2 linked regions of the Gottschalkia purinilytica genome follow. The protein of the gene in region 1 binds, or shares a complex with, the protein of each later gene. Links are inferred from orthologs where the notes say so. Each region holds a gene or a part of one and is shown on either strand. Other genes may lie near its edges.

Region 1 (8,055 bases):
TTCTATTCTTCTTGGTATATATTCTAATTTTAACGCATCAGCAATTTCTCTTAAAGATTTTTCATTATCATTTTTTTTCTTTTTTATTCTGTCTGAATATTGATTAAGAGTATCCAAAGCATTTTTTCTTACCATTTCCATAAGTTCATTTTTATCCCCACGTTTTGGAACTTTCAACACTACTTTAGACCCTCTTTTGTCCCTTAACCACTTACTTATCGTATCGACATCTTCGATCTCTTCTTCTAACAATATTTCTTTAGGAATATAGGAAGTACCTAGATAAAATTGCTTAACGAATGAACTTAATATTTCTTCTCTTTCCATATGTTCAGTATTATCTATCATGTAGTGTTCTCTTCCCATAATTTTTCCCGATCTAACAAAGAAAACTTGAACACATACTTCATCTATTCCTCTTGCCATTCCTATAATATCTTGATCTATTAAAGTTGCTGATACTATTTTTTGTTTTTCAAGTATATGTCTTAATGAATTAATCTGATCTCTATATTTAGCAGCACTTTCAAAATCCAATTCTTTAGAAGCATTATTCATTTTTTCTTCTATTATCTCTATAAGCTTATCTTCTTTTCCATTTAAGAACATTAATATTTCATTTATCATTTCCATGTATTTATCATAATCAACGTGCTCATAACATGGGCCTAAGCATTTTCCTATGAAATAATTTAAGCATGGTCTTTGAAGTTTAGGTCCATCATCTAAATTAAGTTTACATGTCCTTATATGATATAAATTGTGTATAATATCTAATGTATCGTTAACTGCTCCTGTACTAGTATATGGACCAAAATATTTAGCTCCATCCTTAAGTATTTTTCTTGTCTTTATAACTCTCGGATATTTTTCATTAGTAGTAATTTTTATATAAGGATACTGTTTATCATCTCTTAATAAAATATTGTACTTTGGCTTATGTTTTTTTATAAGATTTGCTTCTAATATGAGTGCTTCTACTTCTGTATCTGTTATAATATACTCAAATTCTGATATATTTTTTACCATTGCATTCACTTTTGGCGTATGATTTTTAGAAGACTGAAAATATTGTCTGACTCTTTTTTTTAATGAAATTGCTTTACCAACATATATTATCTGTCCTTCATTATTTTTCATTAAGTATACGCCTGGTTTATCTGGCAGTTTTTTTAACTCTTCTTCTATATTAAACAAGTATTATCACCCTTTTTAAGGAATATTACTATAATTCATAATAACATAATTGATGAAAAAATAAAATTTGAATATAATTAGAAAGTAACACTTTAATTAACTAAGGAGGCTGTAAAATGTCAACAACCAAAAGAACAATCGTATTTATAGTATCTCTTTTTGCTACTATAATATTTACTTCAATATTGTCTACTTTTTTAGCAAATATGATTAATAATTTTAGTTTAGATCTTATAAATAATATTATAAACCCTTTATATCTAACGCTAATATTATTTTTCTTTATGTTATGTCAATCTTTCATTAAATATATGTTTTCAAAAAAGATGCTATCATCTAATTCGGTTCTATTATCTACTAATATTACAGGTGTTAGCAAAAAATCTAAAATAACTTTATATTTCATAGTAGCTTTAATTTACTTTAGTAGTTCATATAGAAATTTTAGCCTAGATTATTTATTTTTTATAAAAATACTAATACTTATATTAACATTTCTAGTCTTAGAAATGCTTTTAAGACTTTCTAATAAAAAACTTAAGGCCTATTTTTTATCAGACGGTATTTTAATCTCTGGATTTGACATAAAGATAGACGTTCCACTGGGTGTAAAGACAAATATATATAATGATTATGGTTTTTATGAGTATATATATATCGAAGGATACACTATGCAATCTAACTCTATTGAGTTTATTTTAAAAGATAGTATGGGAAAAATAAACGTTAAGATAAATGAAGATATAAAAAGAAAAATACTTGGAATCATGAACAAGCATAATATCCCTAAAAAGAAATTTAAAAAATAACTTATTAATAATTATTTATAAATTATAGCTTATATATTAGTTGAAAAATAAAGTAGCCTATAATATTAGTTTTATTATGGCTACTTTAAAAACTATAATAACTTATCTCTTATACCGTTCATATCTCTTTCTTATGACTTTCAAATCCAAATCATTACTTTTTCTATATAAGATTCCGTCTACAATACTCTTTTCAAATGTATTACTACACAAAAATATTTCATCTCTGACTTGCTCTTATCATTTATTAAAAATCTTTATATTTAAATCACATTATACATTTTTATGATAGGGTCTTTTCATAAAGTAGCTTTATTTTCTTTACAAATTCTTCTTTTTCAGTTTCATCTTTAAATGCTGAATTAGGAACAATTACTGCTGAAACGGCGCTAATATATATGTAAATATGTTTTTTATCTAATTCTATCGACTCTATTTCTTTTAGATTAATCTTAGCTTCTCCTTTATCGCTTTTTTCAATAATATAATCTTCCGTTATCTCTAAAGTTACACTTAAAGGTACGGCACTATTCTTTCCTTCATTAAGCATTTTAGATATTCTTCTCGCTACCATCCACTTAGCATATTTTTCATACAGAGCTATCCATAATATAGATGCAGGTATAAACCAACACAACCAATACCATATGGGTATTCCACTGGATAAAGAAAAAGGATAAGGTATTAATAAAAATATTATAGGAAATAAGTATTTCTGTATTATTAAAGATCTTCTCATTGTTCTAGAATGTTTAATGTGAAACATATTGAAATCTATGTGGTCTTGTTTTTCAATAATATAATTAAGCTGCATATTGTTCTCCTTAATAATTCTTGATTATATTCTTAGATCATTAATTTTAATAAAAAATATCTAAAACTTATTTTAGGTATTTCCTATTATTAAATCTTGTCTTAAAGCTCTTTTAATTGATATATTATTTTTATAGAGGATTAATAAAAGTCATTTATCTTTTTAATGACATTTTATTAATCACTCTATTATCAATAATCTTTATATAATATGATTTTAAATATTTAAGACAGTACCTTACTTAAAAAATGTCCTGTATAAGACTCAGGTACTTTACATACTTCTTCTGGTGTTCCTTGAGCTACTATAGTTCCACCTTTATCTCCACCTTCTGGTCCTAAATCTATTATATAGTCAGATATCTTTATTACATCTAAGTTATGTTCTATAACTACTACTGCATTTCCAGCATCTACTAGCTTATTTAATACTTTTATAAGCTTATGAACATCTGCTGTATGAAGTCCTGTTGTTGGTTCATCTAGTATATATAAAGTTTTTCCTGTACTTCTTTTACTTAACTCTGTAGCAAGTTTTATTCTTTGAGCTTCTCCCCCTGATAATTGAGTAGATGGCTGACCTAATTTTATATATCCTAGTCCTACTTCATTCATAGTCTCTATTTTTCTTTTTATACTTGGAATATTATCGAAAAATTCTAATGATTCCTCTACAGTCATATCTAAAATTTCAGATATTGTCTTCCCTTTATATTTTACTTGTAGTGTCTCTCTATTATACCTTTTTCCCTTACATACTTCACAAGGTACATATACATCTGGTAAAAAGTGCATTTCTATTTTTATGATTCCATCACCTTTACAAGCTTCACACCTTCCACCTTTTACATTAAAACTAAATCTTCCTTTTTGATAACCTCTAGATTTAGCTTCTGGTGTCATTGAAAATACATCTCTTATCTGGTCAAAAACACCTGTATATGTTGCAGGATTTGATCTAGGTGTTCTACCTATAGGTGATTGATCTATTTCTATTATTTTGTCTATGTTATCTATACCTTTTATAGTTTTATGCTTTCCTGGTTTCTGTTTTAGCCTATGAAGCTTTTGAGCTAATCCTTTGTATAGTATTTCATTTATTAGCGTACTCTTTCCTGAACCCGAAACTCCTGTTATAGATGTAAATACACCTAGTGGAATTTTTACATTAACATTTTTTAGATTATTTTCACTAGCACCTACAACTTCTATCCAATTTCCATTAGGTTTTCTTCTTTCTAAAGGTACCTCTATTTTTTTCCTTCCACTTAGATATTGTCCTGTTATAGATTCCTCACATTTCTTAATTTCCTCTACAGTACCTTGAGCTATTATATGCCCTCCGTGTACTCCTGCACCTGGTCCAATATCTACAATGTGATCAGCACAATACATTGTATCTTCATCATGTTCAACTACTATAAGCGTATTTCCCAAATCTGTAAGATTTCTTAAGGTTTTTAAAAGTCTGTCGTTATCTCTTTGATGAAGTCCTATACTTGGCTCATCTAATACATATAATACCCCTACTAAACTAGACCCTATTTGTGTTGCAAGTCTAATTCTTTGAGATTCTCCTCCTGAAAGAGTTCCTGCATTTCTTGAAAGTGTAAGATAATCTAATCCAACATCTACTAAAAACTTAAGTCTTTCTCTTATTTCTTTTAATATTTGATTTGCTATAATTTCTTCTTTTTCTGAAAGTTTTAGATTGTCTATAAAATCTAATGCTTGTCTTACCGATAATTTTGTAAAATCAGTTATATTTAATTCATTTATTTTTATAGCTAAGATCTCTGGCTTTAATCTTGAACCACCACATTTAGGACAGTCTTTTATACTCATAAAGCTTTCTATCTTTTCCTTCATATATTCAGAAGAAGTCTCTCCATATCTTCTTTCTAAATTAGGTACTACACCTTCAAAAGTCCCTTCATAAGTTTTCCATCCACTAAATCTACTATCAAATTCAAATTTAACTTTTCTTTCTCCTGTCCCATATAGTATTTCATCTATAAATTCTTTTGGAGCATCTTTTAAAGGTGTATCTAAGCTTACATTATGATACTCAGCTATTGATTTAAACATTTGAAAATAATATGTTTCATCAGAAGTATTTGAAAAAGGCGCAATAGCTCCTTGGTTTATAGATAAATTTTGGTTTGGTATAACCAATTCTGGGTCTACTTTCATATGGCTACCTAATCCATTACAAGTATTACACATTCCAAAAGGACTGTTAAAAGAAAACATTCTAGGTGAAATTTCATCTATTCCTATCCCACAATCTGGACATGAAAACTTTTGGCTAAATAAAAGCTCTCTTTCGCCTATAACATCTACTATAGCTAATCCATCACTAAGCTTTAATACTGTTTCTAATGAATCTGTAAGTCTTTGTTCTATTCCTTCTTTTACTATTATTCTATCTACTACAACTTCTATAGAATGTTTTTTATTTTTATCTAATTTTATTTCTTCTCCTAGATCTTTAGTTTCCCCATCTATTCTAACTCTGACAAATCCTTCTTTACGTATATTTTCTAATATTTTTTGATGTTCTCCTTTTTTTCCTCTTACAATAGGAGCTAAAAGCTGAATCTTTGTTCTTTCTTCAAGTTCTAATATTTGATCTACCATCTGATCTATAGTTTGAGAAACAATTTCTTTCCCACATTTATAACAATAAGGTGTCCCTATTCTTGCAAATAAAAGTCTTAAGTAATCGTAAATCTCAGTTACTGTACCTACTGTAGATCTTGGATTTCTATTTGTAGTTTTTTGATCTATCGATATAGCAGGTGAAAGTCCCTCAATATATTCAACATCTGGCTTTTCCATTTGTCCTAAAAATTGTCTAGCATATGATGAAAGACTTTCAACATATCTTCTTTGACCTTCTGCATATATAGTATCAAAAGCTAAGGAAGACTTTCCTGAACCACTTAAACCCGTAAATACTATAAATTTATCTCTAGGTATCTCTAAGTCAACATTTTTTAAATTATGTTCTTGTGCTCCCTTTACTATAATCTTGTCTTTAGCCATCTAAGTCACCTCATTAATTTAGTTAGTCATTTTCTTTAATTCTTCTATTTTATCTCTAAGTTCTGCTGCTCTTTCAAACTGTAAGCTTTCAGCAGCTTCCATCATTTCTGTTTCAAGCTTGGCTATAGCATCATTAATGTCTTCTACTGAAATATTTTGAGAAGTATCTACTCCATATTTTTCTGACTCTTCAGCTACTTTAGTTGCTTCTATAACATCTCTAATTCCTTTTTCTATAGTTTTAGGAACTATTCCATGTTCTTCATTATATTCAGTTTGAATTTTCCTCCTTCTGTTTGTTTCATTTATAGCATTTCTCATTGAATTTGTAATTTTATCAGCATACATTATAACCTTACCTTCGGCATTTCTAGCAGCTCTACCTATTGTTTGTATCATAGATGTTTCAGATCTTAAAAATCCTTCTTTATCAGCATCTAATATTGCTACTAAAGATACTTCTGGTATATCTAGTCCTTCTCTTAAAAGGTTGATTCCAATCAACACATCAAACTTTCCTAATCTCAAATCTCTTATTATTTCCATACGCTCTATGGTCTTAATATCTGAGTGAAGATATTTAACTTTAATACCTATTTCTTTAAAATAGTTAGTAAGATCTTCTGACATTTTCTTAGTAAGAGTTGTTATAAGCACTCTCTCATTTCTTTCTGTTCTAATATTTATCTCTTTAATTAAATTATCGATTTGATTTTTAGTTGGTCTTACCTCTATTTCTGGATCTAATAGTCCAGTAGGTCTAATAATTTGTTCTACTATTTCTTGAGAATGTTCTAATTCATAAGGTCCTGGTGTAGCACTCACATACAATATTTGATTAATATGATCCTCAAATTCATCAAACTTTAATGGTCTATTGTCTAAAGCCGATGGTAATCTAAATCCATAATCTACTAATGTCATTTTTCTAGAACGGTCACCTGCATACATACCCCTTACTTGAGGTATAGTAACATGTGATTCATCTATAATCATAAGATAATCTTCTGGGAAGTAATCTAATAATGTATATGGCTTACTTCCTGCGGGTCTTCCACTTATATGTCTTGAATAGTTTTCTATTCCTTGACAAAATCCCATTTCCCTAAGCATTTCTATATCATACATAGTTCGTTGTTTTAGTCTTTGAGCTTCAAGAAGCTTATCTTCACTTTCTAACTCTTTTAATCTCTCTTCTAATTCTATTTCTATAGTCTTTATAGCTCTCTCAACTTTATCTTGGGATGTAGCAAAGTGAGAAGCAGGAAATATAGATATATGGCTTCTAAGGCCTATTATTTCTCCAGTAAGTGCATTAACTTCTGTTATTCTATCTATTTCATCTCCAAAAAACTCAACTCTTATAGCATTTTCATTAGAGGAAGCTGGGAATATCTCTATAACATCGCCTCTTACTCTAAAAGTTCCCCTCACAAAATTTATGTCATTTCTTTCGTATTGAATATCTATAAGCTTCCTAATGACTTCTTCTCTATCTTTAGTCATACCTGGTCTTAGTGATACTACTAGATTTTCATAGTCAATAGGGTCACCAAGTCCATATATACATGAAACACTAGCGACTATTATTACATCTTTTCTATCAAACAATCCAGCAGTCGCAGAGTGTCTTAATTTATCTATTTCATCATTTATAGATGCATCTTTTTCTATATAAGTATCTGTATGTGGAACATATGCTTCTGGTTGATAGTAATCATAATAACTCACAAAATATTCTACTGCGTTATCTGGAAAAAACTCCTTAAACTCACTAGCAAGCTGTGCAGCTAAAGTCTTATTATGTGCAATTATTATTGTAGGCTTCTGAACTTTTTCAATTATATTTGCCATTGTAAAAGTTTTTCCCGATCCAGTAACCCCTAATAATGTTTGCTGTTTTACACCTTGCAATATTCCTTTACTTAATTTTTCTATAGCTTGAGGTTGATCCCCAGTTGGTTTAAACTCCGATTTTATTTTAAATTTATCCAAATTATCACCTCTATTTATGTGTGCATTTATTTATCAATAAAAATTCTGGTATATATTTTAAAAGTATATCATATACTTTTTTTATTCGTTATAAATAGATATATAAATCCATAAATTACAAAAAGTTTTTTAAATATATCCTCTGTATAACAAGTTAACTATATAGTATCTATCTATTATCAAAGTATAAAAA
Region 2 (8,737 bases), on another replicon or contig:
GCTTCTTTAAGATTAAGAGCTAAGGGGAGTGCAGGAAGTCACAATGGTATGAAGTCAATTATATATCATATTCAAAATGATAACTTCCCTAGAGTTAAAATAGGAGTAGGAAAACCTGAAAATGGGCAAGATCTAGCAGATTTTGTTTTAGGAAGATTCAGTAAAGAAGAAAGAGTTTATATAGATGAGGCTATAGAACGAGCAGCAAGTGCAGTAGAGTTAATTATAACTGATGGAATAAATAAAGCAATGAATAAATACAATGGATAATAAGCTTAAGCCCAGGGATAAAAGAAACCTGGGCTTGGAGTGTTTTTTTATTTAAGGAGCTGATTTGATGTCTAAAAATATGTTTATAGATAGTTTAAAAGATTTAGCTTCATATTCACAACTTATACAAAATATAGAAGATAGAATTTCACCTATATCAGTTCATGGACTATCTGAAGAAAACATATCACACATATCATATGGTATAAATCAACATTTAGATAAACAAATATTAATAATCACTTATGATGAGTTAAGAGCAAAAAAGATATCAGAAGATTTAAGATTATTTAGTAAAAATAATACAGAGCTTTTTCCTACAAGGGAAATAATTTTTTACAATATAGATGCATATAGTCATGATATATCGAATCAGCGATTGAAAGTTTTGGATAGATTATCAAATGAGGAAAATATAGTGGTTGTAGCATCTATACATGGAATTGTAAATAGAATAGTTAACTCATCTATTATAAAAAAATATACTATTAATTTGAACTTTGGGGATACAATTGAATTATCTAAATTAACAAAAGTATTTGTAACTCAGGGCTATGAAAGAGTGGACATAGTAGAAGGCAAGGGACAATTTAGTATAAGAGGTGGAATAATAGACTTTTTTCCTATAAATACTGATAATCCATATAGAATAGAATTATTTGATGATGAAATAGATTCTATAAGAAAATTTGATCTTAAAACTCAAAGATCAATAGAAAATATAGAAAGAATAAGTATTCCACCAGCAAAAGAAGTTTTGATAGAGGATACTTATATAAGTGAAGTTGTTGATAATATTAAATCAGATTTAAATTCATCATTAAAAAAATTACAGAGAAAGAAGAGTATTGAGGAAGTAAAGGAAAATTTATCTCAAAAATTTAATTCATATATAGAAAAGATAAGTAATAGAGTAAATATAGAAAACTTAGATTTAATATTACCTTATATTCCTGATAATAGTTCTAGTATAATTGACTATTTAAAAAAAGACTCGATTATATTAGTGGATGAGCCACAAAAAATAGAACTTAGTGTAAAAGAAATTAAACAATCTTTCACAACTAAATATACAGATTTATTTGAACGGGGAGAAGTGTTAGTAAGACAACAAGAAATATATCATAACTATGATGATATTATAGATAAAATAAACAATAGAGTATGTTTAACAGTAACAAATTTACTAAAGAATGATAGTATATTTAAGCCTAAATCGATTTTAAATTTTACAGTAAAGAGTATGCAATCGTTTCATAACAAAATAGATATTCTCATAGATGACTTGAAGTTCTATAAAACTAGAGGATATAAAGTAATACTACTTTCCGGAGTCGAAGAACGTGGTAGAAGATTAGTTAATGAACTTCTGGATAAGGGAGTAGACTGTGTTTTTGCAGAAGATTCGGATAAAGAAATTCATCCGGGGCAAGTAGTTATAACTTCAGGAAGTATAAGTAAAGGATTTGAGTATTCTAGTTTAAAATTTGCGATTATAAGTGACAAGGAAGTATTTGGAACCTATAAAAAGAAAAAAGTCAACAAGAAAAGAAAAGATGCAGTTAAGATAACCTCATTTACAGATTTAAAAATAGGAGATTATGTAGTTCATGAGTCTCATGGTATAGGAAAATATGTAGGAATAGATCAGCTAAATGTACAAGGCGTTAAAAAAGATTATATAGCAGTTAAATATTCAGGAGAAGATAGACTGTATGTTCCAGTTGATCAAATGAATTTGATACAAAAATATATAGGTGCTGATTCTGTAGAACCTAAGGTAAATAAGCTAAGTAGTGGAGATTGGGCTAAAACTAAAACTAAAGTGAAAAAAGCTATAGAAGATATGGCTAAAGATTTGATCAAGCTATATGCTACAAGAGAAACAGTAAAAGGCTATAAATTTTCGCCAGATACTCCTTGGCAGAAGCAATTTGAAGAGGCTTTTATTTATGAAGAGACAGAGGATCAATTAAGATGTATAGAAGAAATAAAAGTAGATATGGAAAAAGAAAGGCCTATGGATAGATTATTATGTGGAGATGTTGGATATGGAAAAACAGAAGTAGCAGTAAGAGCAGCATTTAAAGCAGTTATGGATGGGAAGCAAGTGGCATTCCTAGTTCCTACTACAATATTAGCACAGCAGCACTTTAATACTTTAGTGGAAAGATTCGCAAATTTTCCTGTAAAAATAGAGATGTTAAGTAGGTTTAGAACTCCTGGACAGCAAAAGAAAATTCTAAATGATTTAAAAAGTGGAAACTTAGATATAATAGTAGGCACACATAGATTACTTTCTAAAGATGTTAAATTTAGCGACTTAGGATTATTAATAGTGGATGAAGAACAAAGATTCGGAGTTAAACATAAAGAAGCTATAAAAATATTGAAGGAATCTATAGATGTACTAACGTTAACAGCTACACCTATACCGAGAACACTTCATATGTCACTTATAGGAATAAGAGATATGAGTATTTTAGAAGAACCACCAGAAGAAAGATATCCTATCCAGACTTATGTAGTTGAACATAATGAACAGATTGTAAGAGATGCAATTATAAAAGAGTTAAATAGAAATGGTCAGATATATATTTTATATAATAAGGTTCAAAGTATAGACCAATTTGCATCTAAAATACAAAACTTAGTACCTGAATCTAGGGTAGTAGTTGGACATGGACAAATGAGTGAAAGAGAGCTAGAGAGAGTTATGTTTGACTTTTTAGATGGAGAGTATGATGTTTTAGTATGTACAACTATCATAGAAACAGGATTGGATATTCCTAATGTAAATACTATAATAATTCATGACTCAGATAAAATGGGACTTTCACAGTTATATCAGTTAAGAGGTAGAGTAGGAAGATCAAATAGAGTTGCTTTTGCTTATTTTATGTATGAAAGAAATAAGGTATTGACAGAAGTAGCAGAAAAGAGATTAAAAGCTATTAAAGAATTCACAGAGTTTGGCTCAGGATTCAAAATCGCAATGAGAGATTTAGAAATAAGAGGATCGGGTAATTTACTAGGAGCAGAGCAGCATGTACAAATGTCCGCAATAGGGTATGACTTGTATGTTAAATACCTAGACGAAGCTATAAGAAAGTTAAAAGGCGAAGAAAGAGTAGAGCAAATAGATACTACTATAGAATTGAATGTAGATGGTTATATACCAGACAGATATATTAAAAATGAAGATCATAAAATTGAAATGTATAAAAAAATATCAGCTATTGAAAATAAATCTGACTATTCTGATATACTAGAAGAAATTATAGATAGATTTGGTGATGTTCCTAACCAGGTTACTAACCTGTTAAAGATATCTTATATTAAATCACTATGTAATAAGGCTAGAATATCTCATGTTACCCAGTCTGAATATATTGTAAAACTAGTATTCAATGAGTATAGAGATATGACACCAGAGCTTGTAAATGAGCTTTCACAAAGATTTGGTAGAAGAGTTGAATTTGATATTTCTAAAACTCCATATATCAAGTATAAGCTTATGAAACAAAAACAAAGTGATATACTAGAAGAATTAGAGGATGTTATTGGAAAAATTAGTAGTTTTCAGTCTTATGTATCTAAGCTATAATATAAAGTATGTCTATATATTACAAAGGAGATGATTTGGTTGATAAAAAAGTTTAATAAAAAACTTGTTGCTATAACATCAATGGTTGTTATAGGTACTATGATTGTAACAGGCTGTAGCAAGGCTGATACATCTAAAGAAGTAGCACGAGTAAATGGTAAAAGTATTTCAAGAACAGATTTTGATAAAAACTATCAGATGATGAAAAAAACATATGAAAGCCAATATGGTAAAGAGGTTTTCAATCAAAAAGATAAAGATGGAAAGACTATGGATCAAGCTTTAAAAGATAACATAATAGATATGCTTGTATTTCAAGAATTAGTAATTCAAGATGCTGAAAAACAAAAAATAAAAGTAAAAGATGAGGAAGTACAGAAACAAGTTGATAGTTTTAAAACTTTATTAGGAGGAGACGAAAAGTTTAAGGAGTTTTTAAAAAGCAACGATCTTACAGAATCATTTTTTAAAGAAAATCTAAAAAGAGAAATGATTACAGATAAATATAAAGAAAAATACATTAAAGATTTAAAGCTAACAGATAAAGAAATAAAAGAGTATTACGATAAAAATAAGAATAATCTTGAAGAAGTTAAGGCAAGCCATATTTTGGTAGATAAGGAAGGCGAAGCTAAAGAAATATTAAATCAAATAAAAAATGGTGCTAACTTTGATGAATTAACTAAGAAATCGAAAGAACCAAATGCAGCGGAAAGAAAAGGTGATCTAGGTTATTTTACAAGAGGTAAAATGGTTGCAGAATTTGAGAAAGCTGCTTTTACACTAAAACCTGGAGAAATAAGTGACGTTGTAAAAACTAAATATGGTTATCATATAATAAAAGTTACAGATAAAAAAAGTACACTAGAAGAATTAAAAGATACAATAGCTAAACAATTACAAGAAACTAAATATAATGATAAAATGCAAGAATTAAAGAAAGAAGCAAAGGTAGATATATTTTTAAAAACTGAAAAATCTAAATAATAATAAAGCCCCATTGATTTAAATCAATGGGGTTTTATTATTTAATTAAAATATATTAAATAAACTTGGAAGTTTTTTGTGTTTTTGAATTATTTAAGTAATAACTGGTAACAATAGAATTAAAGTATTACTTTAAAGGTTTACTTTAATAAAAACATAGTTTAAAATATAACTTTTAAAAAATTCCATTAATGTATAAAACAATAATAAAAGTAAAATACTAATAGAACAAAATATATTAGTAAGCTTAATATTTAAGGAGGTTTAAACGTGAAAGCGACAGGAATCGTTAGAAGAATTGATGACTTAGGTAGAGTAGTTATTCCAAAAGAGATCAGACGTACTTTAAGGATAAGAGAAGGTGATCCTTTAGAGATATTTACTGACAGAGAGGGAGAAGTTATACTTAAAAAATATTCTCCTATAAGTGAGTTAAGTGAATTTGCTACTGAATATGCAGAAGCATTGTATGAAAATATAGGATATACTACAGTTATATGTGATAGAGATAGTGTAGTAGCTGTAGCTGGGGGCTCTAAAAAAGAATATATGGATAAAAGAATCAGCTCAGAACTAGAAAGAATCATGGAGAGTAGAGAAAATTATGCTGCTGATGCTTCAAATAAACCTATTAGAGTATCAAGTGAAGATTTAAATCCAGATAAATACACAGCTCAAGTTATCATTCCTATAGTAACTCAGGGAGATCCTATAGGTGCAGTTGTACTTATATCAAAAGAAAGTGATGCTAGCATGGGAGAGTTAGAAATTAAGGTAGCTCAAACAGCTGCAGGATTTTTATCAAAACAAATGGAACAATAGAAATTATGAACTAGACCTATATTGAGTAGGTCTAGTTTTTTTATGTCATGATTTAGAATTGTAATATAATTAGGTTTATTATGTAATATAATTTTGATATAATACTCTTTGGTTGCTAAAAATTTGAAGACCTATACTTAGGGAGGGTATTTATGAGCAAAAATAACTTTCTAAAGGGGGCAGCAATATTAGGTATTGCTGGTATAATCGTAAAAATTATAGGCGCATTTTACAGAATTCCCCTTTCAAACATAATAACTACTGAAGGTGTTGGATATTATCAGTCAGCATATCCTTTTTATGTTTTACTGGTTGCAGTATCAACATCAGGATTTCCAACAGCCGTATCTAAACTTATATCAGAAAAAAGAGCCATAGAAGATTATAGAGGAGCACATAGAATTTTTAAGATATCCTTTTTAGGGTTTTTAATAGCAGGTGTAACAACCTCATTAGTGGTATTAATTTGGGCTAAATCAATAGCGATAAAGATAGGAAATGCAAATAGTTATTATTCCTTGCTAGGGTTAGTACCAGCTTTATTATTTGTTCCTATTATGTCTGCATTTAGAGGATACTTCCAAGGTGAGCAAAATATGGCCCCTACGGCTTTATCACAATTAGTAGAGCAAGTGTTTAGACTTTTAATAGGATTTCCGCTAGCATATGCGTTACTAAGTGAAGGGTTACCTCAGGCAGCTGGAGGAGCTTCTTTTGGAGCATCGGCTGGAGCTATAGGGGGAACATTATTAGTCATATTTATATATTCAAAACAAAGAAGAAAAAGAGTTAGAGAATTTAGGAATAGTATAGAATGTGAACCAGAAAGTACATCAACTATAATTAAAGATATATTAGCAATAGCAATTCCTATAACGATAGGAGCATCTATAGTTCCTATTACAAGTACAATAGATACTTGGATTATAATGAATAGACTTCAATCTATAGGATATACTGCTAAACAAGCATCAATGATGTTTGGACAACTTACAGGTAATGCACAAACTCTTATAAACTTACCTCAAGCATTATCTACAGCTGTAGCAATGAGTTTAGTACCAGCAATATCTGAATCTCTTGTAAGAAAAGACTACAAGGGTATGAAGAATATAACCAATTCAGGTATAAGAGTAACTTTACTTATGGGTCTTCCAGCAGCTATAGGATTGTTTGTATTATCAACACCAATAATAAATCTGTTGTATTTTAAGAATACTGTTGAAGAGCAATTAGGTGCAGGAATGCTTCTCCAAGTATTATCTATAAGTGTAATATTTTTAACATTAGTTCAGTCTTTAACTGCCATACTTCAAGGGGTTGGTAAGACGATGATACCAGTTAGAAACTTGGCTATAGGAGCAGTGGTTAAAGCAATATTAAGCTATACTTTAACAGGTATTCCTGCTATAAATATAAAAGGGGCAGCTATAAGTACAGTAGCTACTTATGTTGTAGCTTCATTCTTGAACTTTATATATGTTAAGAAGTATACTAAGGTTGACTTAAAGTTAATGGATACATTTATAAAACCAATAATATCAGTAACCTTAATGGCTATAGTAGTAAAAATCTCCTTTACATTTACTCAGTCTATGGTTGGAAGTAAATTGGCAACTATAATTGCAATTGGTATAGGTGGTATTGTTTATGGATTGGCTCTACTTGTAACAGGGTCAATTACTTCAGAGGACTTTGAGTTAATACCAAAAGGAGAAAAATTAGCACAAAAACTAAAATCTATAGGACTTTTAAGAAAATAATAAGCTAGGATTAATCCTAGCTTGTTTTATTAATCTGTAATGAAAAAGCATGGAATTGGATATAACTCATAATAAGGTAAGTATGCAATATTTAACTAACCTATCATTTTCATTTATTATTTTATACAATTTTGATATAATGTAATTCGGTGAAGGTTCTAATACTTGCCCTTAGGAGGATAACCATGAGTAAGAATAGTTTCTTGAAAGGAGCAGCAATATTAGGTATTTCTGGTATAATTATAAAGATTATAGGTGCATTTTATAGAATACCTCTTTCAAACATAATAACTACTGAAGGTGTTGGGTATTATCAAACTGTAAATCCCTATTATACTTTATTATTGGCAGTATCAACATCAGGACTTCCAACAGCTGTATCTAAATTAATAGCAGAAAAGAGAGCTATAAAAGATTACATAGGAGCACAGAAAATATTCAAAATATCCTTCTTGGGATTTTTAATAGCGGGACTAACAACTTCCATAGCTGTTCTTTTATTGTCTAAACCTATTGTAACTTATATGATAGGTAATGAAAATAGCTATTATTCACTATTAGCTTTAGTACCAGCATTATTATTTGTACCAATTATGTCTGCATTCAGAGGATATTTTCAAGGTAAACAAAATATGGTACCTACAGCTTTGTCACAACTTATAGAACAACTATTTAAGTTGATTGTTGGGTTTCCATTAGCATATTTGCTGCTAAGTAGTGGACTTCCAAAGGCAGCAGGAGGTGCTACTTTTGGAGCATCTGCAGGAGCTATAGTAGGAACAATTTTGATATTAATTATTTATTTTAAGGAAAGAAGAATAAGAGCTGAAGAAGCTCAAAAGAGTATAAAGTGTGAACAAGAAAGTACATCAAATATAATTAGAAATATATTAGCTATAGCAATTCCTATAACAATAGGAGCATCTATAGTGCCAATTATAAGTAGTATAGATACTGTAATAATTATGAAAAGACTTCAAGAAATAGGATATACTGCACAAGAGACTACACGCTTATATGGACAACTTACAGGAAATGCACAAACTCTCATAAACTTACCACAAGCATTATCTATAGCGGTATCAATGAGTTTAGTTCCAGCCATATCTGAAGCATTTGTGAGACGAGAGTATAATGATATAAAGAATCTGACTAATTCAGGTATAAGAGTAACCTTACTTATAGGATTACCATCAGCTATAGGATTATTTGTATTATCAACACCAATAATAAATCTGTTGTATTTTAAGAATACTGTTGAAGAGCAATTAGGTGCAGGAATGCTTCT

Evidence for each region. The genes of interacting proteins can lie anywhere in the genome.
Region 2: the proteins of uvrA (region 1) and mfd are in contact, whole or in part, in a crystal structure (PDB 4DFC), measured with the Escherichia coli proteins. The link is inferred for Gottschalkia purinilytica from one-to-one orthologs.

Annotation. Positions count from the first base shown.
Region 1 is NZ_LGSS01000004.1:222,408-230,462, forward strand. Bases 2,845-6,239 are described here. They hold uvrA (excinuclease ABC subunit UvrA), read right to left. Parts: upstream 5,868-6,239; coding sequence 3,045-5,867; downstream 2,845-3,044. Other genes in these bases: uvrB (excinuclease ABC subunit UvrB), read right to left, coding at 5,886-6,239. In the rest of the region: excinuclease ABC subunit UvrC, read right to left, coding at 1-1,197; CLPU_RS05895 (hypothetical protein), read left to right, coding at 1,314-2,006; CLPU_RS05900 (YcxB family protein), read right to left, coding at 2,290-2,820; more of uvrB, read right to left, coding at 6,240-7,862. UniProt on the Escherichia coli protein: The UvrABC repair system catalyzes the recognition and processing of DNA lesions. UvrA is an ATPase and a DNA-binding protein. A damage recognition complex composed of 2 UvrA and 2 UvrB subunits scans DNA for abnormalities.
Region 2 is NZ_LGSS01000012.1:89,931-98,667, forward strand. Bases 1-4,077 are described here. They hold mfd (transcription-repair coupling factor), read left to right. Parts: upstream 1-337; coding sequence 338-3,877; downstream 3,878-4,077. Other genes in these bases: pth (aminoacyl-tRNA hydrolase), read left to right, coding at 1-270; CLPU_RS12100 (peptidylprolyl isomerase), read left to right, coding at 3,917-4,077. Outside these bases: more of CLPU_RS12100, read left to right, coding at 4,078-4,864; spoVT (stage V sporulation protein T), read left to right, coding at 5,135-5,686; CLPU_RS12110 (putative polysaccharide biosynthesis protein), read left to right, coding at 5,839-7,449; CLPU_RS12115 (putative polysaccharide biosynthesis protein), read left to right, coding at 7,635-8,737. UniProt on the Escherichia coli protein: Couples transcription and DNA repair by recognizing RNA polymerase (RNAP) stalled at DNA lesions. Mediates ATP-dependent release of RNAP and its truncated transcript from the DNA, and recruitment of nucleotide excision repair machinery to the damaged site.